4 regions of the Bacillus cereus group sp. BfR-BA-01383 genome follow, and region 1 is predicted to be linked to each of the others. Evidence: riboswitches for the same ligand, from Rfam matches in the RefSeq annotation. Region 1 holds a riboswitch; each other region holds the start of a gene.

Region 1 (8,105 bases):
TGGATTTGAGAAATCTAAATCAATTGAAGCAGAAACTCATAATATAAAAGAAATTATCTCGTATGTTATCCGAGTTATGGAAAAGCCAGCAGTAGAACAAGGCGTACACATACAGGCTATTTATAGTAAAGATATCCCTTCAATTACATGCGATGAAAAACGATTGAAACAAGTATTTTTTAATTTAATAAAAAATGCTATTGAAGCAATGCCGGTTGGTGGGAATATTACTGTAAAAGTTTTGGTAGAAGATGTTATTATCATTCAAATAAAAGATGAGGGATGCGGCATTCCTAAAGATAAAATTCCAAAGCTTTATGAAGCTTTTTATACAACGAAAGAAACTGGAACAGGCTTAGGATTGGTAGTTACAGAGAAAATTATTAAAGACCACAACGGTAAGATGAGTTTTGAAAGTGAAGTTGGAGTTGGAACGACTGTTGAGATCATGTTGCCGATATGATGGTGAAATATTCAAAAAGAAATCATTTATTTGAGAGTGTTTTCTTTTTTGTAGATGGAAGTGCGGTATTATAATGATGAGATGATGTTTACACTATTGGCAAGGTGTATATAATTAAATATCCAAAATATGGATAACGTTCCGGTGAGAGTGTATAATAAAGTTGTCTGTTATTTGTTTTAATTCACTTGTAATTTTTTTGGCCTCGGTAGCGAGGTCTTTTTTTATTCCGCTATTTGCGGGCCATCTCCAAACTTTGTGGATACGAGAGAGTGATGTGGGAGTCACTGATTGAAGTTTCACTTTATATAATTTTCGAGAAAAATGATGGTACAATATATGAATGATACGAGAAGAGAGGATGAAGATTGACGTATGTACGTTACTGTAACAGAAGCAGCATATAAAAAGATTACGGATACGATTCCAAGTGAAGCGAAATATATGAAATTATTTTACGATAATGAAGGCTGTGGTTGCGTTATGAGCGGAATTATCGATTTAGTAGCTGTTTCAGAAAAAGACGAGCGTGATGTAGATGTTGAATCAAGCCTACTTAGCTTTATCGCAGATCGTACAAAGCTTGTATTTATGGATGATAAGTTAACGGTTGATTGGCATGAAGGTGGAGGGACTTTTCAGCTGAAAAGCCCGAGCCAGTTTTATAATCCAAATATGAAGTTACATGTTCGAGTGTAACAAAGAAAAGACCGCCCAAAAATATTTTTGAAGCGGTCTTCTTTAATTATATAAGATGTCACTATTGTCGTTTTTTGCTGATAAATCGATAGCCCTTGTTGAATCGCCGATATAATTTCGTTTACAAAATGAGCTACTTAATACAATGAAATGTACATGTGATTGAATTTTCTGTATAATACTCTTTGCGGAGGGGATACGCATGAGAAGATGGGGAATTGAATTATTAATTTTAAGTGTCGTTATTATTTGGGGTATTAACTATACGATTGCAAAATACGGACTTGTAGAATTTACCGCAATTGAGTTTACCGCGCTTCGAATGATGGCTGCGGCACCACTACTGTTATTACTTACATTCTTTATGGAAAAGTCGCTTTACATGGAGCGAAAAGATATACCAAGATTAATCATTGTTAGCGTTGTAGGGATTGTATTGTATCAAACGCTATTTATGGAAACTGTTAAATATACATCCGCTACAAATGCCTCTTTACTCATTTCTATTTCACCAATTTTTACAACTGTATTTGCGATTTTCTTGAAACAAGAAAAGTTTTCTTCTCGAAAGCTCATTGGTTCTATGATTGCCTTTGCCGGTGCTGCATTAGTTTTAGTAGCCGGGCATTCACTCGCTAGTTCTTTTTACGGAAATGGAATTGGACTAATTACATCGATATGTTGGGGGCTTTATCCTGTTTTAGCAGGGCCATTAATTAAAAAATATTCGGCACTTCGTGTTACAGCATGGTCGGCATTAGTTGGAGCGATTCCGCTTGTATTGTTAAGTGGGCCACATGTATTTGTCATGCCATTTCACATTACACACGGAATGACACTATTTGCCTTACTATATTCTATTTTCTTTGTAACAGTATTCGGTTTAGTGATGTGGTATGTTGGTATCCAAAAAATTGGAGCATCACATACGATGGTATATATGTATATTACACCGCTCGTAGCTGTTTTATTTGCTGCAGTATGGGCGAATGAATATGTATCGTTACAACAAATAATCGGTGGAATTATCATTTTCTTTGGTCTATGGTTTGTGAAATCAGAGAGGGTACAAGTACATTCTACTGCGGGGGAACCTATATCAAAATAGGAAAACAGATCACCTATGATCTGCTTTCCTATTTTTTTATTTTTGGTAAGAAGATGAGAAATAAGATCGCAGTAATAAGTGGGATTAAGTTTAAAAATGGAAGACGGAAGAGTGTAATAAGAATAATGCCTGGAAGAAGGACACCGAGGACAGCGTAGAAAATACTATGTTTTTTTGTGTACCAATACAATGAAAGTCCAATAAGTGCAGGGACAATGAGATGAATGAGAGCCATTAAAAAATAAGTCATTAGACGCCCCCTTTTTTGTGTACTTATTACATCATATCCGTATGTTCATAGATTGATATCACTTTTTTCATAAACGGACGAAAAATGTTTGGAAAAACGTCACAAATTATGAGGGTATGATGTTTAAAATCTTGTATAATATTATTTTATAAAAACATTTAAACAACATAAACAGCGTGTTTATGTTGTTTTTAATTTGGGTGAAATGGATTTTTAAGTAGTATGAGCTCGAAAAAAATGAGTTATACAGCTTTTGTTGGATAGATGAAAACTACTGAAGAGGAGTACAGTATGATTAGTATGTCATTAAGAGCGTTTAAAATTCAATCGTATTATTTACTAGGTATTCTGTTATTAGGCTGGATGTTAACACCGTTTTCAGCGCATTTTCTAGGTGCTGGAATTGGACTTATTGTAAGTATGTATTGTGTTTGGCTTTTAGGAAGACGGATTGAGAAGCTTGGAGATAGTCTTGTAAAGAAGACGAAAGCACCGACGCTCGGTATGTTCAATCGTTTTGCAGCTGCCATTTTGGGTGCTGTGATTATGTACGAAATTGAGCACCATATGGTTATGTGGGCATTCGCAGTAGGGATTATGGGCGGTTATTTCTTAATTGTTGTTAATTTAGGCTACTATAGTATGAAGGATGAGAAGGAATTAACGAAGAGCTAAAAAGATAAAAAGCTTCTTTTTAGATGGAATAGAGGATCCAGCGTTGGGTAGAAGCGGTTAGATCCTTTTTTAGCCCCATGTGGTGTAAAACCAGAGGGATGTAGTGAGTAGGAATATAATTTATGTGTTCGAAGCTGTGATTTGCATGTGGGTAAAGTAAAGAATATATAGAAAGAAGCTTACGTTTTTCACGTAAGCTTCTTTTTTATGTAAGTGTGTGTAACCGTTAAGCCGCATTGGGTTTTGTCGGTGAGTACGCGAAACTTTACGGTTACACGACACTTATTCATATGAGTAAAGGGTTATTCCATCAGAAACTTTTATTATTAAGCGATTGGGCCGCCTAAGTTAATAATATCGTCAGAAACGCTATCAAACTTTTTGAAGTTTTCTTTGAATTCGTTTGCAAGTTCAATTGCTTTTGCTTTGTAAGCAGCTTTATCAGCCCAAGTTTGTTCAGGCATTAACACTTCGTCAGGTACGCCTGGTACGTGAAGTGGAACTTCAAGACCGAAGATGTCATGTTTAGCTGTTTCAGCTTTTGCAAGTTCGCCGCTTAGCGCTGCTTGAATCATTGCACGAGTGTAACCTAAGTTCATACGCTTACCAATGCCGTATTCGCCACCAGTCCAGCCAGTGTTTACTAAGAATACTTTCGCATCATGTTTCTCGATTTTTTCACCAAGCATTTCAGCATAGCGAGATGCATCAAGTGGTAAGAATGGTGAACCGAAGCAAGTTGAGAATGTAGCTTGCGGAGATGTAACACCGCGCTCTGTTCCTGCTAATTTACTAGTGTAACCACTTAAGAAGTGGTACATAGCTTGCTCTTTTGATAACTTACTGATTGGAGGCAATACGCCAGATGCATCAGCAGTTAAGAAAATAATTGTATTTGGATGTCCTGCAACACTTGGTAGTACGATATTGTCAATCGCATGCATAGGGTATGCAGCACGTGTATTTTCTGTTAAAGTAGTATCGTTATAGTCAGCGATACGTGTTTGGTCATTAATGACAACGTTTTCTAAAACTGAACCGAATTTGATTGCATCGAAGATTTGTGGTTCTTTCTCATGAGAAAGGTTTACACATTTCGCATAGCAACCGCCTTCAATATTGAATACGCCGTTATCAGACCAGCCATGCTCATCATCACCGATTAATTTACGGTTTGGATCAGCAGATAATGTTGTTTTACCTGTTCCAGATAAACCGAAGAATAGTGCTACGTCGCCTTCTTCACCTACGTTTGCAGAGCAATGCATAGAAAGAATATCTTGTTCAGGTAGTAAGAAGTTCATGATAGAGAAGATTGATTTTTTCATTTCACCAGCGTATTCTGTACCACCGATCAGTACGATACGTTTTTCGAATGAAACCATAATGAATGCTTCAGAATTTGTACCGTCAATTGCTGGATCTGCTTTAAAGTTCGGTGCAGAAACAATTGTAAATTCTGATTCATGATTTGTTAATTCTTCTTCAGTTGGACGAATAAATAATTGGTGTACGAACAAATTATGCCATGCGTATTCGTTAACAACTTGAATTGGTAGGCGATAGTTACGGTCAGCGCCAGCAAATCCTTTGAAGACGAATAACTCTTCTTTTTCCTTTAAGTATTCTAAAACTTTCGTATATAATTTATTAAAATGTTCTTCAGAAATCGGTTGGTTCACTGCACCCCAAGCAATTTTGTCAGCAACCGATGCTTCTTTCACAATAAATTTATCTTTAGGAGAACGTCCTGTGTATTTTCCTGTTGAAGCAGAAACTGCACCAGTAGAAGTTAATTTCCCTTCATTTCGCATTAATACTTTTTCCACTAATTGCGGAACACTTAATTGAATCTGTGCATTGCTTCCGTTCAATAATTCATGTAAACCAATTTGGACATTCACAGTACTCATATTTATATACCATCCTTTTCATTTAATGAAATATTTCTCTCGTAATCCCTAGCAAGAGTATAACACAATTATATAAATAATGTATACTATTTATTTATTTTTGTTTGTGTGAATGTATTATTTCCTTATTTATATTTCATTCTATACTTATGGAGAAAAACTTTTAGGAAAATGTGAATATTAATTGACAAATGAATATCATTTCTTTAGTATAGGTTGGGACGGATACTCTCTTATCCCGAGCTGGCGGAGGGACAGGCCCGATGAAGCCCAGCAACCTCACTTGTAGTGGTAAATACAGGTGAATAGGTGCTAAAACCTGTGCGAGGCTAATGGTCTCGAACGATAAGAGCAAAGGGCAAAAAGCAGTATGCAAGTAGCAAATTAAACCTTTCCTCTATGTTAAGTGGGAAAGGTTTTTCTGTATGCTTGTGTGGGAGAATAAATGTATGTCGCAGTTTGTGGCAAATTAAGGATGAGTTCCGTACAATATATACAATTACTGTAGGGAGGTTTACCACATGACAAAAAAACGTCATCTGTTCACATCTGAGTCTGTAACTGAAGGACATCCAGATAAAATTTGTGACCAAATTTCTGATTCAATTTTAGATGCGATCTTATCAAAGGACGCAAATGCACGTGTAGCTTGTGAAACAACTGTAACAACTGGTTTAGTATTGGTAGCGGGGGAAATTACGACTTCTACTTATGTAGATATTCCGAAAATCGTTCGTGAAACAATTCAAGGCATTGGTTACACACGCGCAAAATATGGATTCGATGCAGAAACTTGTGCAGTTTTAACATCTATCGATGAGCAATCTGCTGACATCGCTATGGGTGTTGACCAAGCGCTAGAAGCACGCGAAGGTCTAATGACTGACGCTGAGATTGAGGCAATTGGTGCGGGAGACCAAGGTTTAATGTTTGGCTTCGCATGTAATGAAACACAAGAATTAATGCCACTTCCAATCTCGCTTGCTCACAAATTAGCTCGCCGTTTAACTGAAGTACGTAAAGATGACACATTATCATACTTACGTCCGGATGGAAAAACGCAAGTTACAGTTGAGTATGATGAAAATGGTAAACCTGTACGTGTGGATACAATTGTAATTTCTACACAACATCATCCAGATGTTACATGGGAAGAAATCGATCGCGATTTAAAAGAACATGTAATTAAAGCTGTAGTTCCAGCTGAATTAATGGATGGAGAAACGAAATTCTTCATTAACCCAACTGGTCGCTTCGTAATTGGTGGACCTCAAGGTGATGCTGGTTTAACAGGACGTAAAATCATCGTTGATACTTACGGTGGATACGCTCGCCACGGTGGCGGTGCATTCTCTGGTAAAGATGCAACAAAAGTTGACCGTTCTGCAGCATATGCAGCTCGTTATGTTGCGAAAAACATCGTAGCAGCTGGTCTTGCTGATAAAGCAGAAGTACAACTTGCATACGCAATCGGCGTAGCACAACCAGTATCAATTTCAGTTGATACATTTGGCACTGGTAAAGTATCTGAAGACGTACTAGTAGAACTAGTTCGTAACAACTTCGATCTTCGCCCAGCTGGTATTATTAAAATGCTAGACTTACGTCGCCCAATTTACAAACAAACAGCAGCTTACGGCCACTTCGGACGTACTGATGTAGATCTTTCATGGGAACGTACAGACAAAGCTGCAGCTTTAAAAGAGCAAGCTGGTCTATAATATATGAAGAAAAGCTTTGCGCGGTGAGCGCAAAGCTTTTTTTATTTTGTTTTACTTATGATTTGAATGCATGAGCTACAATATACTTTTTCATATTTGTCATGCCACTTGCCGGAAATCGCATATGAATCCACGCTTTCTCATACGTTGATATTTCCTTTTCGCATGATTTGCAAACTATCGGTTTCTCCTGGAACATATGTAATTACCCTTTCATTTGGCGTGCTTTGCCCGCGCAAAATGCACTGCTCAGTAAAAATAACGTTGCAAATATAATGCTCACTAATGTAGCGTATGGAATTGCGCCTTTTAAAGAAAAGCCGACAGTGATGGAAGCGATAAATAAGAGGATGAATGTTGTTGTTAATTTTTTGTACAGTTCCATAACATGTAAACCTCCTTATTTAGAAATAGAACGTTTAAAAATAAAATTTACTACATAGGCAAGTAAGAGAGGAATTAATGTGTTAGTCAAATAGTAACGAATATCACCATCAAGCATCAGTACATACAATTTTAAAAAATTAATATCAAACCCGTAAGCGATGCATTGAAAAAGGTATAATAGGTACATATCGTTTTATGTTATAGAACATAAAAATCTCCTTTATATGGATAAATATACTTATATTGTATCATATTGAATTCTTTGATTTATACATAATTGTACAAGATAAATGAAAGGGAAGATGAAAAATGAGTGTCAATGAACATAAAAAACAAGCGCCAAAAGAAGTACGCTGCAAGATCGTGACGATTTCCGATACACGTACGGAAGAGACGGATAAGAGCGGCCAGCTATTACATGAATTATTAAAAGAAGCAGGACATACAGTGACTTCTTATGAAATTGTAAATGATGATAAAGAGAGTATTCAGCAAGCAGTGTTAGCTGGTTATCATAGGGAAGATGTCGATGTTGTATTAACGAATGGCGGAACTGGTATTACGAAACGTGATGTAACGATAGAAGCAGTTTCCGCGCTATTAGATAAAGAAATTGTTGGATTTGGTGAGTTGTTCCGCATGATTAGTTATTTAGAAGATATTGGGAGTAGCGCGATGTTAAGTAGAGCGATCAGCGGTACAATTGGACGCAAAGTAGTCTTCTCAATGCCAGGGTCTAGCGGAGCAGTTCGCCTTGCGATGAATAAATTAATTTTACCGGAATTAGGTCATATTACATTTGAGCTGCATCGTCAATGAGTAAGTGGGCTGGAATTGTATTAGCAGGCGGTATGTCGAGTAGATTCGGTGAGCCGAAAGCGTTGGCGAA
Region 2 (8,105 bases), on a different contig from region 1:
TTATTCATGTAATAGATGAAGGAATAGGAATACCTGAAGAAAGAATTAAGAGATTAGGTGAGCCTTTTTATAGTACGAAAGAAAAAGGTACCGGTATTGGATTAATGTTAAGTTATAAAATTATTGAAAGTCATCAAGGGACAATAAGCATTATGAGTGAGGTTGGTGTCGGGACAACTGTAACGATTTACTTGCCGAAAATTCAAAGTAAACAATCTCTATCAAATTGTGATGATAGTTGTATATCAATACGATCTACTATTAATTCTTAAATTATTAAATACCCAATAACAAAAAGCTAAACTTTTTGTTATTGGGTATTTTTATATTTACTTTAGTAAACTTTACCTTTTCTTTACCTTTGTTTTAATTTCAATTAAGTTTTTAACATTATATTAATATCCATACGAAGTAATGTATAGAAGTTGTACATTATTTTTAATATAGAGATACCATTATTATTCAAATCGCTAAAAGGAGGAGATTATGACAAAGTGAAGAAGCAAGAGAAAAAAAGTAGTAGAGCAATGCCAGTACGGTTAAACATTTTATTCTTTTGTGTATTTTTATTATTTTCTGCCATGATAATAAAGTTAGGTAAAGTGCAAATTATCGATGGAGAGACGTATAAAAATGAAGTAGAGAAGAGAGAAAATGCAACCGTGAGTCTTTCTGTCCCGCGTGGGAAAATATTTGATCGAGAAGGGAATCCAGTTGTTGATAATAAATCTTTACGCACGATTACATATACAAAGATGAAAGGAGTAAAATCAGAAGAAATGCTAAAAACTGCAAGACAACTTGCAGAAATAATTGAAATGCCGCAAGAAGATATAAATAAGTTAACTGAGACAGATAAGAAAGATTTTTGGATGCAATTAAATCCAAAACTTGCTCAAAATCTAGTATCAAAAAAAGAAATAGATTCATTTAGGGAGAAAGATATTAGTGGAAAGAAGCTAGATAAAAAAATAGAAGAGTTAAAAAGAAAACGAGTTACAGATAAAAATCTTAAAGAATTAACAGATAAAGATATAAAAGTGTTAGCTATTAAAAGTAAAATGACTTCTGGTTATCAAATGGCACCTCAAATTATTAAAAAAGATGTTAGCGAAAAGGAATATACTGTAATTAGTGAGAATTTAGCGAATCTCCCAGGTGTAGACGCATCAGTTGATTGGGAGAGATTCTATGTAAATGATGGATTATTCCGATCCGTTCTTGGAAATGTTTCTAATGCCGATGAAGGATTACCAAGTGAACGATTAGACTATTATTTGGTGCGTGATTATAGCCGAAATGATAGAGTCGGCAAAAGTTATATCGAGCAGCAATACGAAGATGTACTTCACGGTACAAAAAAAGAAGTAAGAAGCATTGCCGATAAACAGGGTAATACGATAAGAACAGAAACGGTTTCGGAAGGGAAAAGCGGAAAGAATTTAACTTTAACGATAGATATGGAATTACAGAAAAAAGTTGAAGAGAGCATAGAGAAAATATTAAAGGCATATAAAGGTTCAGAATCGATGTTAGACCGTGCTTTCGTTGTAATGATGAATCCGAAAAACGGCCAAGTATTATCAATGGCTGGGAAAAAGCTTGTAGAAAAAGATGGGAAAACGGAAGTGGAAGATTATGCTTTAGGTACGATGACAAGTTCATATGAGCTTGGATCAACTGTTAAAGGTGCGACAGTGTTAACAGGGTTTGAAACAAATGCTATAACTCCAGGAACACATTTTTATGATGCACCTATGAAGTTTAAAGGTACTAAGGAGAAGAAGTCTTGGAAAGAGTTTGGAAATATAGACGATCAAAGAGCGTTACAAGTTTCTTCAAACGTTTATATGTTTAATATAGCATTAAAAATTGCCGGCGTGGATTATGTGAAAAATAGTTCACTAGATATTAAACAAGAATACTTTGATAAAATGAGGTATTATTTCAGGCAATTTGGACTAGGCGTACAAACTGGTATTGATTTACCGAATGAAACTGCGGGACAAATTGGAAGAAAAGATAATCAGCCTGGTTTCTTATTAGATTATTCGATTGGACAGTATGATACGTATACACCACTTCAGCTTGCACAATATATTTCAACTATCGCAAATGGCGGTTATCGAATGAAACCGCAAATTGTTCAAGAGATTAGAGAACAAACCGTTCAAAAAGATGAAGTTGGTAAAGTGATGCATTCAATAGAACCAGTCGTTTTAAATAAAGTAGATATGAAAGAGGAGTATATAAATCAAGTAAAAGAAGGATTTAGAAAGGTATTCCAAGAAGGGGATGGAACGGGAGTAAGAGCGTTCCAAAAAGCATCGTATAAACCAGCTGGTAAAACAGGGACCGCACAAACGGTATACGGTGGAGAAAGTGATATTGGGCGAAATGAGAAAGGCGATCGTAGAGAATGCTATAACTTAACATTAGCAGGATATGCGCCATATGATGATCCAGAAATAGCATTTTCTGTCGTTGTACCGTGGGTTATAAATGATAAATCTGGTATTAACTCTGATATTGGAAAAGAAGTTTTAGATGCTTATTTTGAATTGAAAAGTAAGCGGTTAACTGGGGAAGCGACAAAAGTAGAGAATTAAAAAGTACGAATCGTTTCTAGTATGTATATAAACTAGGGACGTTTTAATATAGAAATAGATTAGAAAAGAGGCATAAAATAATTCTATTAACTATTCACGTTTTATAAATTAAATCATATATTGATAGCATAGGACAAGCTGAAAAGCTTATCCTAACCTCACAGAACACTCCTTATCACGGTTAAGCATCTATTTTTGTAGATGCTTTTTTTGATGACTGACAATTATTTATCAACCTAATGTTCCATTTGTGATAATACCGTATGATAAAGAACAGCTTATTAGCACAAAGGCTGACAGAGCTTGAAGCAGCAAATAGGTTATCAAAAGAAGCAATTACAGTTATGGAATCTCTTTTAAATTAATAGATTGGACAATTAAAAACATAGAGGGCACACTTTTATGCTTTTATTTTATTATCCAGCAAACTGCACAGCAGTATTTGCATGTAAAAAAGCAGTATCAAATACAGGAACTGTTAGATCGTTCTGGGAAATGAGCAAAGGTATTTCAGTACAACCGAGTAGTATACCTTCCGCACCATTTTGAACTAATGAGTTTGTAATTTGTAATAGCTTTTCTTTTGATGTTTCTGAAATAATTCCTTTACTTAATTCATTTAAAATAACATGATGGATAAAAGTCCTTTCCTCGTCATTTGGAATGATTGTCTCAATATTATAATTTGCTAGTCGTGATTTATAGAAATCTTGTTCCATCGTTTGTTTCGTCCCTAAAAGTCCGATACGTTTTATATTGTGTTCTACCATTTTTTTAGCACTTACATCGCCAATGTGAAGAAGCGGGATGGATATTGCATTTTCTACTTCTTCAGCAAATAAATGCACCGTATTTGAGCACATTAATAAACAGTCAGCACCGGATTTTTCAACTTTTTTTGCAACTGTGACTAATTCATTTTTCACTTCTTCATATTGATGGTTTTGTAATAAAGTAGTTACTTCACCAAAGTCCATGCTGTATAAGACAAGTTTAGCATTTTGATCATATTGAGAGAGTGTAAGTGTATTAATATGTTTATAGTATAGTGATGTAGATTCCCAACTTAGTCCACCAATTAAACCAATTACTTTCATCATACATTCCTCCCGTAACAATTTTGAATTCATTATTTCATAATTCCGATAAGAATACAATGATTTAGGTGTATTATTTAACGAAAAATAAAAATAATTAGAAAAGTATTGAAAATCACTCTTATTGGTGCCATAATACGAATTACAAATTAATACTTATCCAGAGAGGTGGAGGGAACGGCCCTAAGAAACCTCAGCAACCCCTATGTAATTTCATAGGAAGGTGCTAATTCCGCAGAGGACACGATGTGTTTTTTGCAAGATAAGAGGATTCTTGAACGTGAAAGAAAATGACCTCTTATGTAAGAGGTCATTTTTTATTGTATAGAAAGGGAGTGTCGATGCATAATTCATTTTTTAAATAAATATAGAGTAATAAAAGTTTACTAATATGAGAGGAGAATTGAAATGAACAAATTATCAACAAAGTTAGTAGTAGCAATCGGAATCGGATCAGCCTTATACGGGATATTAGGACTTTGGGGATTTACTATTGCACCAAATACATTTATTAAACCTGGATTAGCTATATTAACCATTTTTGGTGCATTATTTGGTCCAGTGGCTGGACTGTTAATAGGACTTATCGGTCATACCGTAACAGATACGATCACTGGCGGGGGTATTTGGTGGGGCTGGGTAGTTAGCTCAGGAATTATTGGTTTTGCGATGGGTCTCATTCAAAAAAGAACTGGTTTTAGTGTGAAAAACGGGACGTATAGTAAGGGGGATATTTCTTATTTAGCAATTGCTGGGTTAGTTGGTATTGTCATTGCTATTATATTTGCTGGAGCATTCGATATTATTGTGATGGGAGAACCGTTTGACAAAATTGTTATACAAGTACTAGGAGCAACAATTTCGGATGTTATTGTATTTTTAGTTCTTGGATTACCGATTACAATTGGTCTGGCTAAATCAAATAAAAAACATACACATTTAAAAATTGAAAAGTAGGGATGTTAACATGCAACCAATTATTTCGTTTGAACACTTTACCTTTCAATACGGGCATGCTGCGCAGCCTACTTTAAAAGACATTACATTTCATATAAATTCTGGCGAAAAAGTACTAATTGCTGGACGAAGCGGTTCAGGGAAATCGACGTTAGCTCATTGTATCAATGGGCTAATCCCATTTTCATATGAAGGGATTAGTACGGGTAACATTTTAATTGCTGGTAAAGACCCGAGGGAAGGCAGTATTTTTGAACAGAGTAAATATGTAGGAACAATTTTGCAAGATCAAGATGCTCAATTTATTGGCCTTACAGTAGAAGAAGATGTAGCTTTTTATTTAGAGAATGAATGTGTAAATCAACATGATATGAAAAGGATTGTTGCAGACTCATTAACAAAGGTGAAGATGCATACTTTTCATAAACAAAGTCCACATGAATTATCAGGAGGCCAAAAGCAAACTGTTTCTCTAGCAGGTCTGTTAACAACAAATGCCGATATATTATTGTTCGATGAACCGTTAGCAAACTTAGATCCGCTAAGTAGCTTACATACAATCGAACTTATTAAAGATATACATAAACAATATAATAAAACAATTGTAATTATTGAACATCGAATAGAAGAAATTTTAAAACTGGATGTGGATAAAATTATTTTAATTGATGAAGGTGTAGTTGTTGCGATAGGGACACCAGAAGAGATTTTGGCATCAAATATATTACCTCGTATTGGCTTACGAGAGCCTATTTACATCGAAGCACTAAAGAGATTACATTTTGATAGTAATAATGACGTAATATATCCACTTGAAAATCTTCACAAGGAAAGAATCTATAGCGTTATAAAAGAGTGGATGAATAAGCAAATTGTATTAAAAAGTAATACTAAAAACAAGGAATTACTTAAAGTAGAGAATTTGTCATTTTCATATCCTAATAAACAAAAAGTATTAAAAAATGTAAGTCTATCAATATGCGAAGGAGAAATTGTAGCGCTGTTGGGACATAATGGAGCAGGGAAATCAACATTAGCTCATAGTCTGATTGGTATAAATAAAATAAAAGATGGAGAAATTTTGTTAGATGGAGTAACTATCAGTTCTTGGTCTATTCGTAAACGTGGGGAAATTATATCTTATGTGATGCAAAATCCAAATCATATGATTACACAACCTACTGTGTTAGAAGAAGTTTCATTTTCTTTGAAATTTAAAAAGTTTTCTAAGGAAGAAGTTAAATATAGAGCTGAAGAATCGTTAAAAATCTGTGGTTTATATCCATTTCGTAATTGGCCAATTCAGGCATTAAGCTACGGGCAAAAAAAGAGATTAACTATCGCATCTGTATTAATCACAAATCCCAAACTTATCATATTAGATGAACCGACAGCTGGACAAGATTACTATCATTATAAACAGTTTATGTCGTTTATTAAAAAACTGACTAAAAAGGGAATATCATTTATTTTTATCACACACGATATGAATCTAGCATTAGAATATGCAGATCGAGCGGTAGTTCTACATGAAGGGGGAATTATTGCGAATAATACGGTGTCTACTGTATTAGGGCATGAAGAAACGTTACAAAGAGCCAATCTAAGTGAGAGTTCTTTGTTCAAACTAATTAGATTTAGTGGAATTTCATATCCTGAAAAGTTTATAGAACTTTATTTCGATGTTAACAGGAGGGAGGAAGATGCATAATACATATTTTCATCGTATGGATGGAGCAGTGAAATTGCTTCTATTTATATTTTGTATGACGCTTACTTTTTTATTTTTTGATTTTCGTATATTGCTAATTTTATTTATGATTGGATGTATAGGTCTTTTAATTGCTAAAATTCCACCTCGTAAAATTATAATTATTTTTAGTGTTATATTTACATTTAGTTTATTAAACTCTGCCATGATTTTATTTATTACACCAGCCCATGGATCTGAACTAACCGGATCATATACTTCATTTTTACATATTGGTTATGCAACAATTACATATGAAACATTATTTTATGCAGCTACACTTTCTTTAAAATATTTTACGTTATTACCATTCACACTTCTTTTTATTTATACGACAAATCCAAGCGAATTTGTTAGCAGTTTAAGTAAACTGGGCATTCATTATAAAATTACATATGCAGTAAATATTGCATTACGTTATATACCCAATATTCAGTCTGAATATAAAGTTATTAAACATGCGCAAGAAGCGAGAGGAGTAGCTTTTGAAAAAGGAGAAGCAGGTGTATGGATTCGTGTGAAAAACCGTATCTTAATTTTCTGGCCTCTAATTATTCATTCTCTAGAAAGGATCGATACAGTTTCAAATGCAATGGATTTAAGAGGGTTTGGAAAGAAAGATAAACGTACATGGTTCTATACAAATAAAGCGAAAAATGGGGATTTTGCCGCTTTATTTGCAGGTGTTTTCATTTTAATTATTGCAGTATATTTAAAAATAAATGTATTTCAAAATTTTTGGTATCCATTTTAAAGCACTCCCAAGCGAGTGCTTTTACTTATTTTTCGGTAGACATGCTCAAAAAAGGGATATACACATAATGTATAATACGAACCGGTTAAAATGATTAATTACCTATTAGTTTTCAAACCAAAAGGAGGAGAAAATATGAGTCACGGTGGTTCTTGTGGTTTTGGTGGAGGTTTCGCTTTATTAGTTGTGTTATTTATTTTATTAATTATTGTAGGATGCAGCTGCTGGGGCGGGGGGTACTAATTATTAATTAGTCTCCACAAATGTAAATTTAAAAAACATAGTAGATACTCATGTATCGAAACAAATAAAAAAGGAGCTATTATGCTCCTTTTTTGTTTGTTTTAAGATGGATCCTCATTATTTTTTGGGAATGTAATCATCAAAGTTGTGCCTTTAGTAACAATACTTCGAATTTTTAAAGTGCCTTGCATCGTTTCGATGATCTTTACAGCGACCATTGTACCTAAACCAGTACCTTTCGTTTTTGTACTAAAATATGGTTCACCGAATCGATTTATTTGTTCTTGTGACATCCCAACTCCGCTATCCTCAATTCGTATTATAACTTTATTATTACTAATAGATGAAGAAATATTTAAGGTGCCACCATTAGGCATTGCTTCAATACCATTTTTTATTAAATTTAAAAAACATTGTTGAAAGTGTTGTTTATTACCAACAATTGTTGCCTTAGAGAAATCTTTTGTAATATGTATCGTATTCATATTACATAATGGCAAAATCATATTAATAACTCGATTTAATTCTTGTTCTACTGCAATATGATCTAGTTTTTCTGATGCAGGTTTGGCAAACGTTAAATAATCATCAATAATCTCCTGGGCACGATTTAATTCTTCAAGTATATGTTCAATATATTTGTCTCTTGATTCAGGAGTTAAATTTGGTGTTTTTAAAAGTTGTGTAAACCCTTT
Region 3 (7,380 bases), on a different contig from region 1:
GCTTCCCCAATTAACAATACTAATAAGACAATTCCGGCTAGTATATAACTTTGTATAGTAGTTAATTGCAATACAGGTGTCCCATACCATTTATTCATAAACATTAATAACACTAATAATAAAATAGGAACCATTACTATTACATAAATAATTCCAAACTCTACTAATTTACTTTTAAAAGAAGACATTCTAAACGCGACAATTGTTCCAATAATTGTAATGATTAAGATGATAGGATAACCAATTAACTGTACATTCGTTAACGTAAACTGCTGATTTGGACTTCCAAATAAAACATTTGTAAGTAACCAATATCCACCAATACCAATTACCATTGCAAGAATACTTTTTATACTCCCGCCCTTATCTTTCTCCATCTCTTTCGCCAATTCTTCCGCATATGCTTTTGGCGAATCACCAAATATATCCTTTACCGTCTTTCCCTCTTGCTCCCCTTCTATTAAATGCAATTCTGCATCTTCTAGAAAGGCATCCACATCTTCTTCTTTAATCCCTTTTGTTATTAAATACACTTTCGTATCGATTAAAAACTTTCCGCCTTCTTTAGAAATCTTCATTATAACCCCTCCCTTATTCTACCGTTTCTCTTCTATTCGCCTTCATCATAATTTCAACGAAGATTAAAATAAATAAACTTCCGTATAAACATATAATTTGAAATAACATTGGCATAAGATCTTCGGATGTAAATGTTTGAAACACTAACATAATAGAAAGAGGAATAATTAAATATAAGTTTTTAAACCATCCTTCAAAATATATATTTATAGCTACTGTGATGATAAAGATCCCTCCAGCTAACATATAACTTTGCACTTGGGTAAATGTAACCATCTTTGTAGAATATATTACATTTAATATCGTAACCGCTCCTAATAAAAACATTGGAGCGCTCATGACTAAAGACCACATAGAAAACCATGTTTTTGTAAAGCTTGTTACAAAGGTCTTTTTACGGAGCAAAAAATTAGGGCCTATAACAGCTAACATTAATGTGAAACTATAACCAATACACTGAATAAGTGAAAGCTGTAAAATCCCATTATTCACTACTAAGATAGAAGCAATAATCCAAAACGTAACGATATTCATTACTGTAAAACCGATTTGCTTCCACGTTTCTTGTCTATCCTTTTCCATCACTTTTACAAGTTCATGTGCATATTCTTTCGGTGAGCTTCCAAAAATGTCTGCTACACTTTTCCCGTCACTCTCGCCCTCAATTAAATGGAGTTCTGCATCTTCTAAAAAATTATGAACATCACTTTCTTTCACACCCTTTGCCGTCAAAAATAATCTCATATCTAATAAAAACTTACGCGCTTCATTTGATAGCATTATTTTCTTCTCCCCTTTCCTTCAAGTAGACGCTCTACACTACTTTGCATCGCTTCCCAGCGACCCATAAATTCATCCAGTGCATCTTCTCCCTTATCTGTTAACGTATAATACTTCCGTTTTGGACCAGATGGAGACTCCTTCATTACACTTGTTATTAATCCTTCTTTTTGCATTCGTATTAATAACGGATAAATACTTCCTTCACTTGCCATTGTAAAACCATACTTCGCTAACTTTTCACTCATTTCATAACCGTATATTTCACCTTCAGAGATAATAGCAAGTAAGCATCCTTCTAAAATCCCTTTCAGCATTTGACTTGTCGACATAATTCAAATCCTCCCACTATCTTGTTTTGCAAGATAGCCAGTTATGTTTTTTCCAAATGTTTGCAGGATTTTTATGATTCTTCCTCTAAATAGAGCAATAAGAGAATTTTTATATAAAGGAGTGTTTTTCACCATGGTTACAAATCGAGTTGTCTTTTTAACAGGTGCTGCGAGTGGTATTGGTTATGAAATGGGAAATGCTTTTGCAAAAGAAGGCGCAAAAGTTATTATTAGTGATCGTCTTGAAGAGCGTGCGAAAGAAGCTGCTGAACAATTACAAAAAGAAGGCTTTCAAGCGATCGGTTTAAAATGTGATGTTACATCTGAAGAAGAAATTACAGCAGCAATTTCTCAAGCAGTTACTCACTTCGGTTCATTAGACATATTAATTAATAACGCTGGAATGCAACACGTTTCACCAATTGAAGATTTTCCAACTGAAAAGTTCGAGCTGCTAATTAAAATTATGCAAATCGCTCCGTTTATCGCAATTAAGCATGCCTTTCCGATTATGAAAAAACAAAAGTATGGCCGGATTATTAACGTCGCTTCGATTAACGGTCTTGTTGGATTTGCAGGGAAATCCGCCTACAATAGCGCAAAACATGGCGTAATTGGATTAACAAAAGTTGCGGCTTTAGAAGGTGCTATCCACGGAATTACTGTTAATGCCCTTTGTCCTGGTTATGTCGATACCCCTCTTGTACGTAATCAACTAGAGGATTTAGCCACTACACGAAATGTACCACTTGAAAATGTTTTAGAAGATATCATTTATCCACTTGTACCCCAAAAGCGCTTATTACAAGTACAAGAAATTGCTGATTATGCTATGTTTTTAGCGAGTGAAAAAGCAAAAGGAATAACGGGTCAAGCTGTCGTTATCGATGGTGGTTATACTGCTCAATAAAAATAAAGTTTGCTCACGAAGAGCAAACTTTATTTTTTATCACGAGGATCGTCATACTTTGGTAATTGCTGTGGCAGTTTTTCTATTGCAACAATTACCCCATCTAATTTACTTTCAATACGATGGAGTAAATATAGTGTTACAACAATAGGAAATCCCACATTACCTATCATCCTGATCCACTCTTCCATCCCTCTCTCCTCCTTTCATTATATAAATAAGGGAAAAGAACACATTTAGGCACAAAAAAACAAGCTATTATGTATTAGCTTGTTTTTCAAATAATGATACAATTTCTCGTTTGTAATCTCCGCATATAATACCTTTCTCAGTAATAATCCCTGTAATTAATTCATTCGGCGTTACATCAAATGCAGGATTATAAACATTAGTTCCAATTGGGGCTACTTGTTTCCCAAAGATTTTCGTAACTTCTGTTTCATCTCTTTCTTCAATAATAATTTCAGCGCCTGTTTGTTTCGTAATATCAAATGTAGATAACGGAGCTGCAACGTAAAATGGGATATCGAAATACTTTGCTAATATAGCTAAATTCATTGTTCCGATTTTATTTGCCGTATCTCCATTTGCGACAATTCGATCTGCTCCTACGATAATCGCATCAATTTCTTTCGTACGGATTGCATGAGCTGCCGTATTATCTGTAATAAGTGTGACCTCAATGTCCGCTTGCTTCAACTCCCAAGTCGTTAAACGTCCACCTTGTAAAACGGGTCTCGTTTCACACGCGTATGCATGTAAACGCACACCTTTCTCTTTTCCGATATAAAAAGGGGCTAATGCAGTACCGTATCGTGCAGTTGCAATACTTCCAGCGTTACAGATTGTTAAAATGTTATCACCGTCTGCAAAACATGTTAACGCATGTTCTCCAATACTCCGGCACACCTCTTCATCTTCCTGCTGAATGCAAAGCGCTTCCGCTTCTAATATTTTTCGCGCTTCTTTTATTGTAGTAATCTCTCGAATAGATTCTCTCATGCGATCAATTGCCCAAAATAAATTCACTGCCGTCGGACGTGATGTCCCTAAATAATTACAATCTCTATTAAACTTCTTTTGAAATTCCTCAATATGTACAGTATTATATTTTTTTGCTGCCAGTGCCAAACCAAATGCTGCTACAATTCCAATTGCAGGTGCTCCGCGTACTTCTAGCATTACAATACTTTTCCAAACCTCTTCAATAGTCGTTAACGTTTTGTATTCTGTGCTATGCGGCAACTTTGTTTGATTTAATACCGCAATTGTATCACCTTTCCAACTTACAGATCTCGGCACAGTAACAATCGTACTCATGCTTTTATGCCCCCTGAAACTGTTTGTTGAAATAATGTTCGAAACAGTTGAATATCAGCACTCTTAGATTCATATTTTATTAGTTCTTTTCCTAAGTTTAGAGCTTGTTTCTTAGCTTGAATTCTTTTTTCTTTATTTGCTATTTCATCTAAATCAGCTACATGAGCTAAACCAATTGTTCTTCGAATTAATTCACATCCTGCAAATCCTACAGCATCAGTAAAGATATTTTGCAAAATAATTGGTAACCACTGTTTTTCTTTCGTATATACTTCTACACCTTCTACAATCCATAATTTCGTAAAAGTTTCTACAAAATAACTCCATGTCTTCTCTATATGGAAAAATAGCACCCTTCTCTGTTCTTCTTCTCTAGATAAAGCATTTAATAATAGATTTGCAATAAATTGACCGATGTCAAATCCAAATGGACCGTACGTTGCAAATTCTGGATCAATCACTTTCGTTTCAGAAGGCGATGAAAAAATACTACCAGTATGTAAATCCCCATGAATAAGCGTTTCTTTTCTCGTTAAAAATTTATATTTATATTGCGCTACTTTTAGTTTTAAAGTTTTATCACTCCAAAGTTCATCAACAGCTAGTTGTAAATCTGGTTCATAATCGTTCGTATCGTAATGCCCAAACGGATCTGTAAACACTAAATCTTCTGTAATTTTACAAAGGTCTGGATTTACAAATGTACCTTCTAGTACCCTTTTCTCTTCTGACTGCAGACCGAAATCTGAAGTATAAAATAAAACATTTGCTAGAAAACGACCGATATGCTGAGATAAAAGTGGATAATCCTCTCCGTCTATTAATCCTCTTCTTGTAATTGTTAGTCTTGATAAGTCTTCTATTACCGTCACTGCCAACTTCTCATCATGACTGTATACTTCCGGAACGTATTCTGGCACATACTTCGCAAAAATTTGCAGTGCCTTACTTTCAATCGTTGCTCTTTTTATAGACAATGGCCAGCTCTCACCAACTACTTTCGCATATGGAAGTGCTTGTTTTATTATAATTGCCTTCACTCCATCATCTAATTTGAACACGTAATTTAAATTTCCATCTCCAATTTCATGGCAAACTACATTTGCTGCCTTTTCAAAATAGCCACGTTCTTTCGCATATTGTACAGCTGTTACTTCTGTTAATGAATAATATCCCATCGTCTTCTCCCCCTTTTTTAATTCAGAGGTTTTTCTGACGCAGAAAAACCTCTTTCCACAAAGAAAGAGGTTTGAAGTTAATCTTCTCCCCTCTTATCTGCCAGAAAGTATACTTTCTGCTGGAATTAGCACCGTGCCTTTTGGCGTAAATACACGCCCCATTTCACAATGGTATTACGGTCGGTTGCTGGGCTTCATCGGGCCAAATCCCTCCACCTGCTCTTGATAAGAGTTGTATAATTTTTTGAATTTTTAACTTTATGTTGAAGACTATACCAAGAATAAAAATCACTTGTCAACATTTTATTTGTATAATTCTGGACGACGATCTTCAAAAACTGGAATCCCTTTACGAACCTCTTGAATTTTCTCGAATTTAAGCTCGCCAAACAAAATCGATTCCTCTTCATTTGCCTCTACCACAACTTCACCCCAAGGGTCGACAATTAAAGAATGACCTGCAAATTCATTATTTGGGTCCTTCCCTGCCCTATTACAGGCAACAACATAACACTGATTTTCAACTGCTCTCGCTTGCAAAAGCAAGCGCCAATGTGCTAAACGAACTAATGGCCATTCTGCTACAACAAATAAAACTTTTGCACCTTTAGCAGTATGAACACGCATCCACTCCGGAAAACGAATATCATAACAAATTGTGCCAGCACACTCTACATCATCTAGCTTAAATTCACCTGTCTCATTACCCGCTACTAAATATTTATGTTCATCCATCAGCTGAAATAAATGCACTTTACTATATTCATTGACTAGATCTCCTTCCTTGTTTACAACATACATTGTATTTGTAACACCTTGCTCTGTTTGCTTTGCTATCGAGCCACCAACAATATGTACACCATATTGCTTCGACCATTCTTTCAACTTTTCTTTCGTTTCTAATCCATTCCTATCTGCAATTTCAGAAAGTCTCGTTAAATCATATCCTGTTGTCCATAGTTCTGGTAAAACAATAACATCTGGTCTTTCCTTCATCGCTTCACTAATTTTAGTTTTAGCGTTCTCAATATTTTTTTCTACATCTCCAAAGACAATATCCATTTGAATACATGCGACTTTCATTTTGTCAGCCCCATTCTTATTTTTTTCTTTACAAAATACTGGAAAGATTATATCATTTGTCACTAGAATTGTAACAACTTTCAAAAGAGGTGGAAAGTATGAAATTATTTCAACCTTCTGAGATAGTAACATCATTGCCAACACAATTTTTTGCTTCACTTGTTGCAAAAGTTAACAAAGTCGTTGCAGCTGGTCACGATGTTATTAATCTAGGTCAAGGTAATCCAGATCAACCAACACCACAGCATATCGTAAAAGCTTTACAAGATGCTGCCGAAAAGACCATTCATCATAAATATCCGCCATTTCGCGGACATGAAAGTTTAAAAGAAGCTGTGGCAACATTCTATCTACGTGAATATGATGTAGTAGTAAATCCAAAAACTGAAGTTGCTATTTTGTTTGGTGGAAAGGCTGGATTAGTAGAATTACCAATTTGTTTTACAAACCCTGGTGATACTATTCTCGTTCCAGATCCAGGCTATCCAGATTATTTATCCGGAGTTGCTTTAGCAAAGGCACACTTTGAAACAATGCCGCTTATTGCAGAAAATAATTTTTTACCGGATTATACAAAAATTGATGACTCTATTGCGGAGAGCGCAAAGTTAATGTTTTTAAACTATCCAAACAATCCTACTGGCGCTACTGCATCAAAAGATTTTTTTGATGCAACCATTCATTTTGCTAATAAACATAATATATTAGTTGTTCATGATTTTGCTTACGGTGCTATCGGGTTTGATGGTCAAAGACCCGTTAGTTTCTTGCAAGCAGATGGCGCTAAAGATACAGGAATTGAAATTTACACATTATCAAAAACTTTCAATATGGCTGGGTGGCGTATTGCTTTTGCAGTCGGGAATGAAAGTGTCATCGAAACAATTAACCTATTGCAAGATCATATGTATGTTAGTATTTTTGGTGCAGTTCAAGACGCAGCCCGCGAAGCACTATTAAGTTCACAGTCTTGTGTAACAGATCTTGTAAATAGTTACGAATCTAGGAGAAATGCTCTTATTTCAGCTTGTCACTCAATTGGTTGGAATGTTGATATTCCAACAGGATCATTCTTCGCATGGCTTCCTGTACCAGAAGGATATACATCTGAGCAATTTTCTGATATTTTACTAGAAAAAGCACACGTTGCAGTTGCTCCTGGTATTGGATTTGGTGAGCATGGCGAAGGGTATGTCCG
Region 4 (8,105 bases), on a different contig from region 1:
TTACCATTTGTTGCGCTGATTTTACTAGCAAACCAGAAAGACCAATAATATCAGGCTTCTTCTCTTGTACTTCTTGAACGATTCGATCCGAACGTACATTGATTCCTAAATTAATAATCTCATATCCGTTATTCGATAAAATAATTTCAACGAGGTTTTTCCCAATATCATGTACATCACCTTTTACAGTTGCTAATAATACTTTCCCTTTTTTCGCACTTTCGCTAGATTCCATATGTGGCTCTAAATAACTTACAGCAGCTTTCATACTTTCAGCACTTTGTAATACTTCAGCAACAATCAATTCATTATTATTAAATAATCGTCCCACCTCATCCATTCCTGTCATAAGTGGACCATTAATAATATCAAGAGGTTTCCTTCCTTCTTCCAGCGCAAGACTTAAATCCTCATGTAACCCTTGTTTTGTCCCTTCTACAATATAATTTGCTAGTCGTTCATCTAGAGTTAACGTTTCTTGCACAACGACATCTTTCTGTTTAGCAACTCGGTAAAAGTTTGTAAATTCTTCTAACGTCTCTTTCGTCGTTTCAAACAGTAACGCATCTGCAAGACGTTTTTCTTCTTCTGGAATTGACGCATAGCGTTCTAATTTTTCCGTATTCACAATTGCGTAATCTAATCCTGCTTTCGTTGCATGGTATAAAAAGACAGAATTTAATACTTCACGGCCAGCTGGTGGTAAACCAAATGATATATTACTTACACCTAAAATCGTTAAACATTCTGGTAACGCTTCTTTAATAAGGCGTATACCTTCAATAGTCGCTGCTGCTGAACCGATATATTCCTCATCACCTGTCCCTACAGGAAATACGAGCGCATCAAAAATAATATCAGATGGGCGTATACCATACTTCTTTGTTAGTAACTCATAGCTTCTTTTCGCAATTTCTATCTTTCGTTCTGCACTAACGGCCATACCATCTTCATCAATTGTTCCTACAACTATAGCGGCACCGTATTTCTGAAGAAGCGGCGTCACTTTTTTAAATCGTTCTTCTCCATCTTCTAAATTAATTGAATTGATAACAGCTTTTCCTTGAATATAAGTAAGGGCTCTCTCCATCACATTTTCATCTGTTGAATCAATCATAATCGGTACTTTTAACACTTTCGTAACTTCTGCCAAGAAATTTTCCATATCTTCAATTTCATCACGATCAGGGTCCGCCATACAAATATCAATAATGTGAGCATTTTTCTTCACTTGTGCTCTTGCCACTTCAGCAGCCTCTTCAAATTTCCCTTCTGCTACTAATCGTTTAAATTTACGTGAACCAATAACATTCGTTCTTTCGCCTACAAATAACGGTCTCATAGAATCATCATATTGCAATGCCTCTAATCCACTAATTCCATGTCCATCTCGTTCTTTGTGCTCACGAGGATTAAGCGATGCTAATGCTTCTTTCATCGCTCTTATATGTTCTGGCGTTGTACCACAACAACCACCGATAATATTAACCCATCCTTCCTCAGCAAAGCGCTTCACTTTTTCAGCGAGAGAAGATGGAGATTCATGATAATGTCCATCTTCATCGGGAAGACCTGCATTTGGATAACAAGAAATGTAACACTCCGATAAATCAGATAGTGAACGAATATGGTCTCTCATAAACTCCGGACCAGTCGCACAGTTTAATCCAACAGATAACGGCTTCATATGCTCTACCGATAAATAAAAAGCTTCAATTGTTTGCCCTGCTAGAGTCGTTCCCATCGGTTCAATCGTTCCAGAAATCATAATAGGAACCGTTTTTTTGAGTTCTTCAAAAGCCGCTTGAATTCCAATATAAGCAGCTTTCACGTTGCGCATATCTTGACTCGTCTCAACGAGTAATACATCAACTTCTCCTCTTAATAATCCTCTCGCCTGCCTTGTATAAGCTTCAATTAGTTCTTCAAATGTAACGCCTCCTGTAACACTGATTGCTTTCGTTGTCGGCCCCATTGCACCTGCAACATATACTTCCTTCCCGCTTTCTGTAACAGCTTGCTTCGCCAAAAGTGCTGCCTTTTCATTTAGTTCTTCATCTAAATGAGACAACTCATAATCACTTAATACAATATTCGTCGCACCAAATGTATTTGTTTCAATAATGTCAGCTCCGGCCTCAATATAAGCTTTATGAATCTTTAAAATTACATCTGGCCTTGTTTCTACTAAATATTCATTACAGCCCTCGTACTCTTCTCCCCCAAAATCTTCCGCAGTTAAGTCTTCTTGTTGGATCATTGTCCCCATTGCACCGTCTAATATTAAAATGTTATTTTGCAATCTCTCTTCTATACACTTCATCAATTAATACCTTCTTTCACTTCTTGCTTTTCTCTTACATATTTAACGAGATGCTCTGTAATTTCATATTTTAAAAATGGTGTGATTAGGTATATACCATTAAAGTATTTTAGTGCCGTATCAATTAATTCTTCTGAAATACGAATCCCTTCCTCAATAGCTACTTCTTTGGTTTCATGTCCATCCATTCTCTCTCTTATTTCTTCAGGAAGAGTAATTCCTGGTACCTCAAAATGAAGGAAATCTGCATTTCGCTTACTTACTAATGGCATAATCCCAATAAAAATAGGTTGTTCCAAATGCTTTGTCGCTTCATATACTTCTTTAATTAAAGCAACATCATAAATCGGCTGTGTTAAAAAGTATTCTGCTCCGGCATCTATTTTTCGTTCCATTCGTTTTACTGCTGCTTTTAAATGTCTTACATGCGGATTAAACGCACCTCCAACTGAGAATCTTGTTGCCGGACCAATTGATTTCCCTAAAATAGAACGACTGTCGTTCATCGCTTTAATCATTTTAATGAGCTCGATAGATGACAAATCATATACAGAAGTTGCACCTGGAAAATCACCAACACGCGCTGGATCACCAGTTAAAGCTAACACTTCTTCCATACCTAATGCTGATAATCCCAGCAAATGAGACTGCAGTCCAATGACGTTATGATCTCTACACGTTAAATGCGTCAATACTGGAATATCGTGCTTCGTTAATAACGCACCCATAGCCATATTCGACACGCGAGGAGATGCTAATGAATTATCTGCTAGAGTAATAGCGTCTGCCCCAGCTCTTTTCAACGCTCTTGCTCCCTCAAAAAACCGCTGTGTGTCTAGCGTTTTCGGTGGATCTAATTCCACTACAACCGTCGTTTGTTTCTTTGCCTTCTCTGCAAGAGTGACATGTGCTTTTGAACGTTTCTCGTGTGTATGAACTACTTTTGGTCTTTGAATCGTCTCCTTTTCTATTACAGGTGTAATATTCGCAATAGCACGCTTCATACTTGCAATATGTTCCGGTGTAGTGCCACAACAACCACCCAATAACCGAATACCTTGCTCAATAAATTTTGGTGTCATCGCTTCGAAATATGCTGGACTTCCCTCATATACGTAACGTCCCTCCACATAATTTGGGAGACCTGCATTCGGATATGCTGACAAGTAGCCATTTTGAGGAATCGATATCATTTTAAATGCTTCCGTCATATGAAGAGGCCCTAGTTGACAGTTCAATCCAACAACATTTGCACCGCAATCTAAAAGCTGTTTTAATATTTCATTTACATCATTTCCATTTTGAGTCGTACCTGCCTCATGTAGCGCTAATTGGGCTACAATCGGAATGTTTGTTTGTTTTCGTAACACCTTAACAGCATGAAGTAATTCAAATTCATCATAAAAAGTCTCTAATAGTAATCCATCAACTTGTTCGTCTAGTAAAGCACCTGCCTGCTCAAGTAGCATAAATTCTCGTTCTATATCAGTCGTTGTAACAGCTCCGATATGTTTCATGCCACCAATTGTTCCTAAGATTGCATTTTTTTCTGTCACAGATGCTTTCGCCAGTTTTACCGCCGCTCTATTAATTTCGATAACTTGATTTTCTAAACCATACATACGTAATTTCGCTTCATTTGCTCCATACGTATTCGTTTGAATCACATCTGCTCCAGCAGCTACATATTGTTTATGAATCGATATAATTAAATCCGGATCAGATATATTCAATTCTTCGAAACTACTTTGCAAACCATGCGAATGTAATAATGTTCCAACCGCACCGTCACCTATTACAATTCCTTTTGATAATAAATCTAGTAATTTCACGAATCTCCCTCATTTCTATCAATATAAAAACCCCCTCTTCACCTTGAAGAGGGGGACATAATTGTTCCGCCTCTTATTATGCAAAACATTCGTTTTGCAGGTATTAGCACCGTTTCAAACATTTCGTTTAAAGGTTGCCGGGTTTCACAGGGCCTTTCCCTCCACCGCTCTCAATAAGAGTTTGTCTATATATTTTATTTATGTAGTTAAAAGGAAATGCGTTCCCCTTTTAACAATGTTTGTTAATTTTTTAATAAATTTAGCATGCACAAAAATAAAAGTCAATGATAGTTGTTGAAAAATAAAAATTATTTAAAATAAAGTTGCAATTCAATTATCTTTTGTTGTAAAGTTAAAAACATAATAAAATTTCATACGAACATTCTTATCTAGAGAGGTAGAGGGACTGGCCCTATGACGCCTCAGCAACCATTAACATTCATTCGTTAATAAGGTGCTAATTCCAGCAAATTGTGAAAGATTTGACAGATGAGAAGAAGACTCTATTCAAACCGAAAGCCTTCTTCTTAGAAGGCTTTTTTTATTTTATCTCGATTGGTGAGGGCTAATAGTCAGTAGGTGCTGCCCCCCACTGATTAAAGTTTCACTTTATATTCACTTCATTGTTCAATTTAAAAAGGAGGAATTTTCACATGTCAACTATCGAAACAAAACTAGCACAAATAGGGAACCGTAGCGAAACTACAACAGGAACTGTTAATCCACCTGTTTATTTCTCAACAGCTTATCGTCACGAAGGACTTGGTAAATCTACTGGCTTTGACTATTCACGAACTGGTAATCCAACTCGCGGTATTTTAGAGCAGGCAATCGCAGAATTAGAGCATGGTGAACAAGGTTATGCCTGTAGCTCAGGAATGGCAGCTGTTCTCCTCGTCCTTTCTTTATTCCGATCTGGAGACGAACTTATTGTATCTGAAGATTTATACGGAGGAACGTATCGCTTATTTTCCGAACATGAAAAAAAGTGGAATATTCGATGTAGATACGTAAATACACAATCTATTAAACAAATTGAGCACGCTATCACACCTCAAACGAAAGCCATTTTCATAGAAACTCCGACTAATCCATTAATGCAAATTACTGATATTGCCAATGTCGCAACTGTAGCCAAAAGACACGGACTACTTCTTATTGTAGATAATACGTTCTATACACCTTATATACAGCAACCATTAACAGAAGGTGCCGATATCGTTCTTCATAGTGCAACAAAATATTTAGGTGGACATAACGATGTACTAAGCGGACTTGTCGTTGCAAAAGGGAAAGCACTTTGTGAAGAAATCGCTCATTATCATAATGCTTCAGGGGCTGTCTTAAGTCCATTTGACTCATGGCTATTAATTCGTGGTATGAAAACTTTAGCTCTTCGCATGAGACAACATGAAGAAAATGCGAAAGCAGTTGTTGCTTATTTAAATGATGAAGACGGTGTGACAGATGTATTTTATCCAGGAAGAGGCGGTATGATTTCATTTCGTCTTAAAGATGAAACATGGATTAATCCATTCTTACAATCTTTATCCCTAATTACATTTGCTGAAAGTCTTGGTGGTGTAGAGAGTTTAATGACTTATCCGGCAACACAAACACATGCTGATATTCCTGAAGAAATCAGAACGGCAAACGGTGTATGCAATCGCCTTCTTCGATTTTCCGTTGGCATTGAAAATAGTAACGATTTAATTCAAGACTTAAAACAAGCCATTAAACTTGTAAAAGAAGGTGTACAAATATGAGTTATTCTATAGATACACTTTTACTACACAACCAATATAAACATGACTCGCAAACAGGGGCTGTTAACGTTCCCATTTATAACACATCTACATTTCACCAATTTGATGTAGATACGTTCGGAAAATACGACTACAGCCGATCTGGTAATCCAACTCGTGAAGCTCTTGAGGATATTATCGCTTTATTAGAGGGCGGAACAAAGGGATTCGCATTTGCATCAGGTATTGCAGCGATTTCTACTGCATTTCTCCTACTTTCACAAGGTGATCACGTACTCATTTCAGAAGACGTATATGGAGGAACTTATCGAATGATAACTGAAGTTCTCTCTCGCTACGGTGTTTCACATACATTTGTTGATATGACTAATTTAGAAGCAATAAAGCAAAACATTAAACCGAATACGAAGCTCTTTTATGTAGAAACACCATCTAATCCACTTTTAAAAGTAACAGATATTCGAGAGGTTTCTAAACTCGCAAAATCTATTGGTGCTCTTACTTTTGTTGATAACACATTTTTGACACCGCTATTCCAGAAGCCACTTGATCTCGGCGCCGATGTCGTTCTTCATAGTGCCACAAAATTCATTGCTGGTCATAGTGATGTTACTGCCGGATTAGCGGTCGTAACAGATGCCGAACTCGCTCAAAAACTTGGATTTTTACAAAATGCATTTGGCGCTATTTTAGGACCTCAAGATTGCTCTCTCGTGCTTCGCGGTCTAAAAACATTGCATGTACGTCTTGAACATTCAGCTACAAATGCCAATAAAATTGCACATTATTTACAAGAGCACGCTAAAGTTAAAAATGTCTATTATCCGGGATTACAAACACATCTCGGCTTTCATATTCAACAGTCCCAAGCCACATCAGCCGGTGCTGTCCTATCTTTCACTTTGCAGTCAGAAGATGCTCTCCGCCAATTTTTATCCAAAGTTAAATTACCTGTTTTTGCAGTTAGTTTAGGCGCTGTCGAATCTATTCTTTCCTATCCAGCTAAAATGTCACATGCGGCACTGTCTCAAGAAGCTCGTGATGAAAGAGGGATTTCTAATTCATTACTCCGGTTATCAGTCGGTCTTGAAAATGTTAACGATTTAATATCTGATTTTGAAAATGCCCTTTCTTACGTAGAAGAACCTGTAAATGCATAGGACGAACAGAAGATATGAAATTAAGTTTTCATATCTTCTTTTTATGCTGTCTAGCATATTCATTTTAATGTTTTTTCTTTTTGTATAGTTCATTAAAAAATAAAAGCACATCATCTATTTCCAAGTAATGGATTAATTGATATATTAAGAAATAAAAAGGGGTAAAAATAATGGATACTTGTGCAGATATTTTAATCGTTATCGATTTACAAAATGGGGTATGTTATAGCGGCGAGCATTTATTTGAATTACAAAACTTGCTTACAAAAGTAAATAAAAGAATTTCTTCATACAGAAAATCAAATAAACCAATCATTTTTGTTCAACATTGTGATGATGATTTAGTACCCGAAAAAGAACTTTGGGCTATTCATACCGATCTAGATGTTCAAGAACAAGATTTTTTTGTAAGAAAAACACATGCAAATTCATTTTATAAAACAAACTTGAAAGAGATTTTAGATCAATTGTCTGTACATCGTATTGAATTTTGTGGTGCCCAAACAGAATACTGCATGGATGCTACTATTAAATTTGCCCACGGACTAGGATACGAAAACTTCATGGGGCAGAAAACAACCTCTACGTTAAACAATCCATTTATGTCCGCAAAAGAGACAATTGATTTTTATGAGAATATATGGAACCACAGATTTTTAAAGTTGATAAAAGATGGGCTCTAGAATAAATAACTCATGACTGGACCATTCTAAGATTTAGCAGCTACACTCAAGTGTCTCATTATCATCATAAAGAAGCTGATTACATTGGGCTTCTTTTAACCTGTTTTATATTCTATATATATCATTACAATTCCTTTGTCATATTATTTTAAAAATTTTGTATATTCATTTGAAAGAATAAGAAAATCATGATAAAATTGTGTTACAAATATATCTATATCTTTCAATTTTTAAAACGCATCAAAATTTTCACCCAAAAGTGTCATTTTACAAAACCGTACAAATTTATCTATTTTATTTACATCAGGGTCTCTTTTCTTACAATCTCTTTACTTTAGGAC

The links. A riboswitch is a leader RNA that binds a small molecule or an ion and turns the genes downstream of it on or off. The one in region 1 is predicted to bind S-adenosylmethionine.
Positions count from the first base shown of each region.
Region 2: linked by a shared signal. The riboswitch ahead of MR065_RS09105 (ECF-type riboflavin transporter substrate-binding protein) and the one ahead of metK (methionine adenosyltransferase) in region 1 are both predicted to bind S-adenosylmethionine.
Region 3: linked by a shared signal. The riboswitch ahead of mtnK (S-methyl-5-thioribose kinase) and the one ahead of metK (methionine adenosyltransferase) in region 1 are both predicted to bind S-adenosylmethionine.
Region 4: linked by a shared signal. The riboswitch ahead of MR065_RS01630 (bifunctional homocysteine S-methyltransferase/methylenetetrahydrofolate reductase) and the one ahead of metK (methionine adenosyltransferase) in region 1 are both predicted to bind S-adenosylmethionine.

Region 1 is NZ_JAKUFP010000002.1:85,022-93,126, forward strand. It holds gene MR065_RS02650 (ATP-binding protein) at 1-463, shown strand, start outside; gene MR065_RS02655 (iron-sulfur cluster biosynthesis family protein) at 839-1,162, shown strand; gene MR065_RS02660 (DMT family transporter) at 1,365-2,270, shown strand; gene MR065_RS02665 (hypothetical protein) at 2,299-2,520, opposite strand; gene MR065_RS02670 (ATP synthase subunit I) at 2,812-3,195, shown strand; gene pckA (phosphoenolpyruvate carboxykinase (ATP)) at 3,522-5,108, opposite strand; SAM riboswitch class I at 5,339-5,460, shown strand; gene metK (methionine adenosyltransferase) at 5,630-6,829, shown strand; gene MR065_RS02685 (hypothetical protein) at 7,035-7,214, opposite strand; gene MR065_RS02690 (MogA/MoaB family molybdenum cofactor biosynthesis protein) at 7,526-8,035, shown strand; gene MR065_RS02695 (molybdenum cofactor guanylyltransferase) at 8,032-8,105, shown strand, end outside.
Region 2 is NZ_JAKUFP010000006.1:173,759-181,863, reverse strand. It holds gene MR065_RS09120 (PAS domain-containing sensor histidine kinase) at 1-272, shown strand, start outside; gene MR065_RS09115 (peptidoglycan D,D-transpeptidase FtsI family protein) at 495-2,609, shown strand; gene MR065_RS09110 (aspartate/glutamate racemase family protein) at 3,026-3,709, opposite strand; SAM riboswitch class I at 3,860-3,975, shown strand; gene MR065_RS09105 (ECF-type riboflavin transporter substrate-binding protein) at 4,115-4,663, shown strand; gene MR065_RS09100 (ABC transporter ATP-binding protein) at 4,674-6,374, shown strand; gene MR065_RS09095 (energy-coupling factor transporter transmembrane component T family protein) at 6,367-7,167, shown strand; gene MR065_RS09090 (YjcZ family sporulation protein) at 7,303-7,410, shown strand; gene MR065_RS09085 (sensor histidine kinase) at 7,512-8,105, opposite strand, start outside.
Region 3 is NZ_JAKUFP010000001.1:96,434-103,813, forward strand. It holds gene MR065_RS00535 (DUF1129 domain-containing protein) at 1-578, opposite strand, end outside; gene MR065_RS00540 (DUF1129 domain-containing protein) at 592-1,359, opposite strand; gene MR065_RS00545 (PadR family transcriptional regulator) at 1,359-1,691, opposite strand; gene MR065_RS00550 (3-hydroxybutyrate dehydrogenase) at 1,825-2,601, shown strand; gene MR065_RS00555 (YvrJ family protein) at 2,631-2,792, opposite strand; gene mtnA (S-methyl-5-thioribose-1-phosphate isomerase) at 2,860-3,921, opposite strand; gene mtnK (S-methyl-5-thioribose kinase) at 3,918-5,099, opposite strand; SAM riboswitch class I at 5,190-5,331, opposite strand; gene MR065_RS00570 (carbon-nitrogen family hydrolase) at 5,403-6,266, opposite strand; gene MR065_RS00575 (pyridoxal phosphate-dependent aminotransferase) at 6,281-7,380, shown strand, end outside.
Region 4 is NZ_JAKUFP010000001.1:276,431-284,535, forward strand. It holds gene metH (methionine synthase) at 1-2,323, opposite strand, end outside; gene MR065_RS01630 (bifunctional homocysteine S-methyltransferase/methylenetetrahydrofolate reductase) at 2,323-4,155, opposite strand; SAM riboswitch class I at 4,226-4,335, opposite strand; SAM riboswitch class I at 4,538-4,651, shown strand; gene metI (cystathionine gamma-synthase/O-acetylhomoserine thiolyase) at 4,809-5,921, shown strand; gene metC (cystathionine beta-lyase) at 5,918-7,081, shown strand; gene MR065_RS01645 (cysteine hydrolase family protein) at 7,252-7,764, shown strand.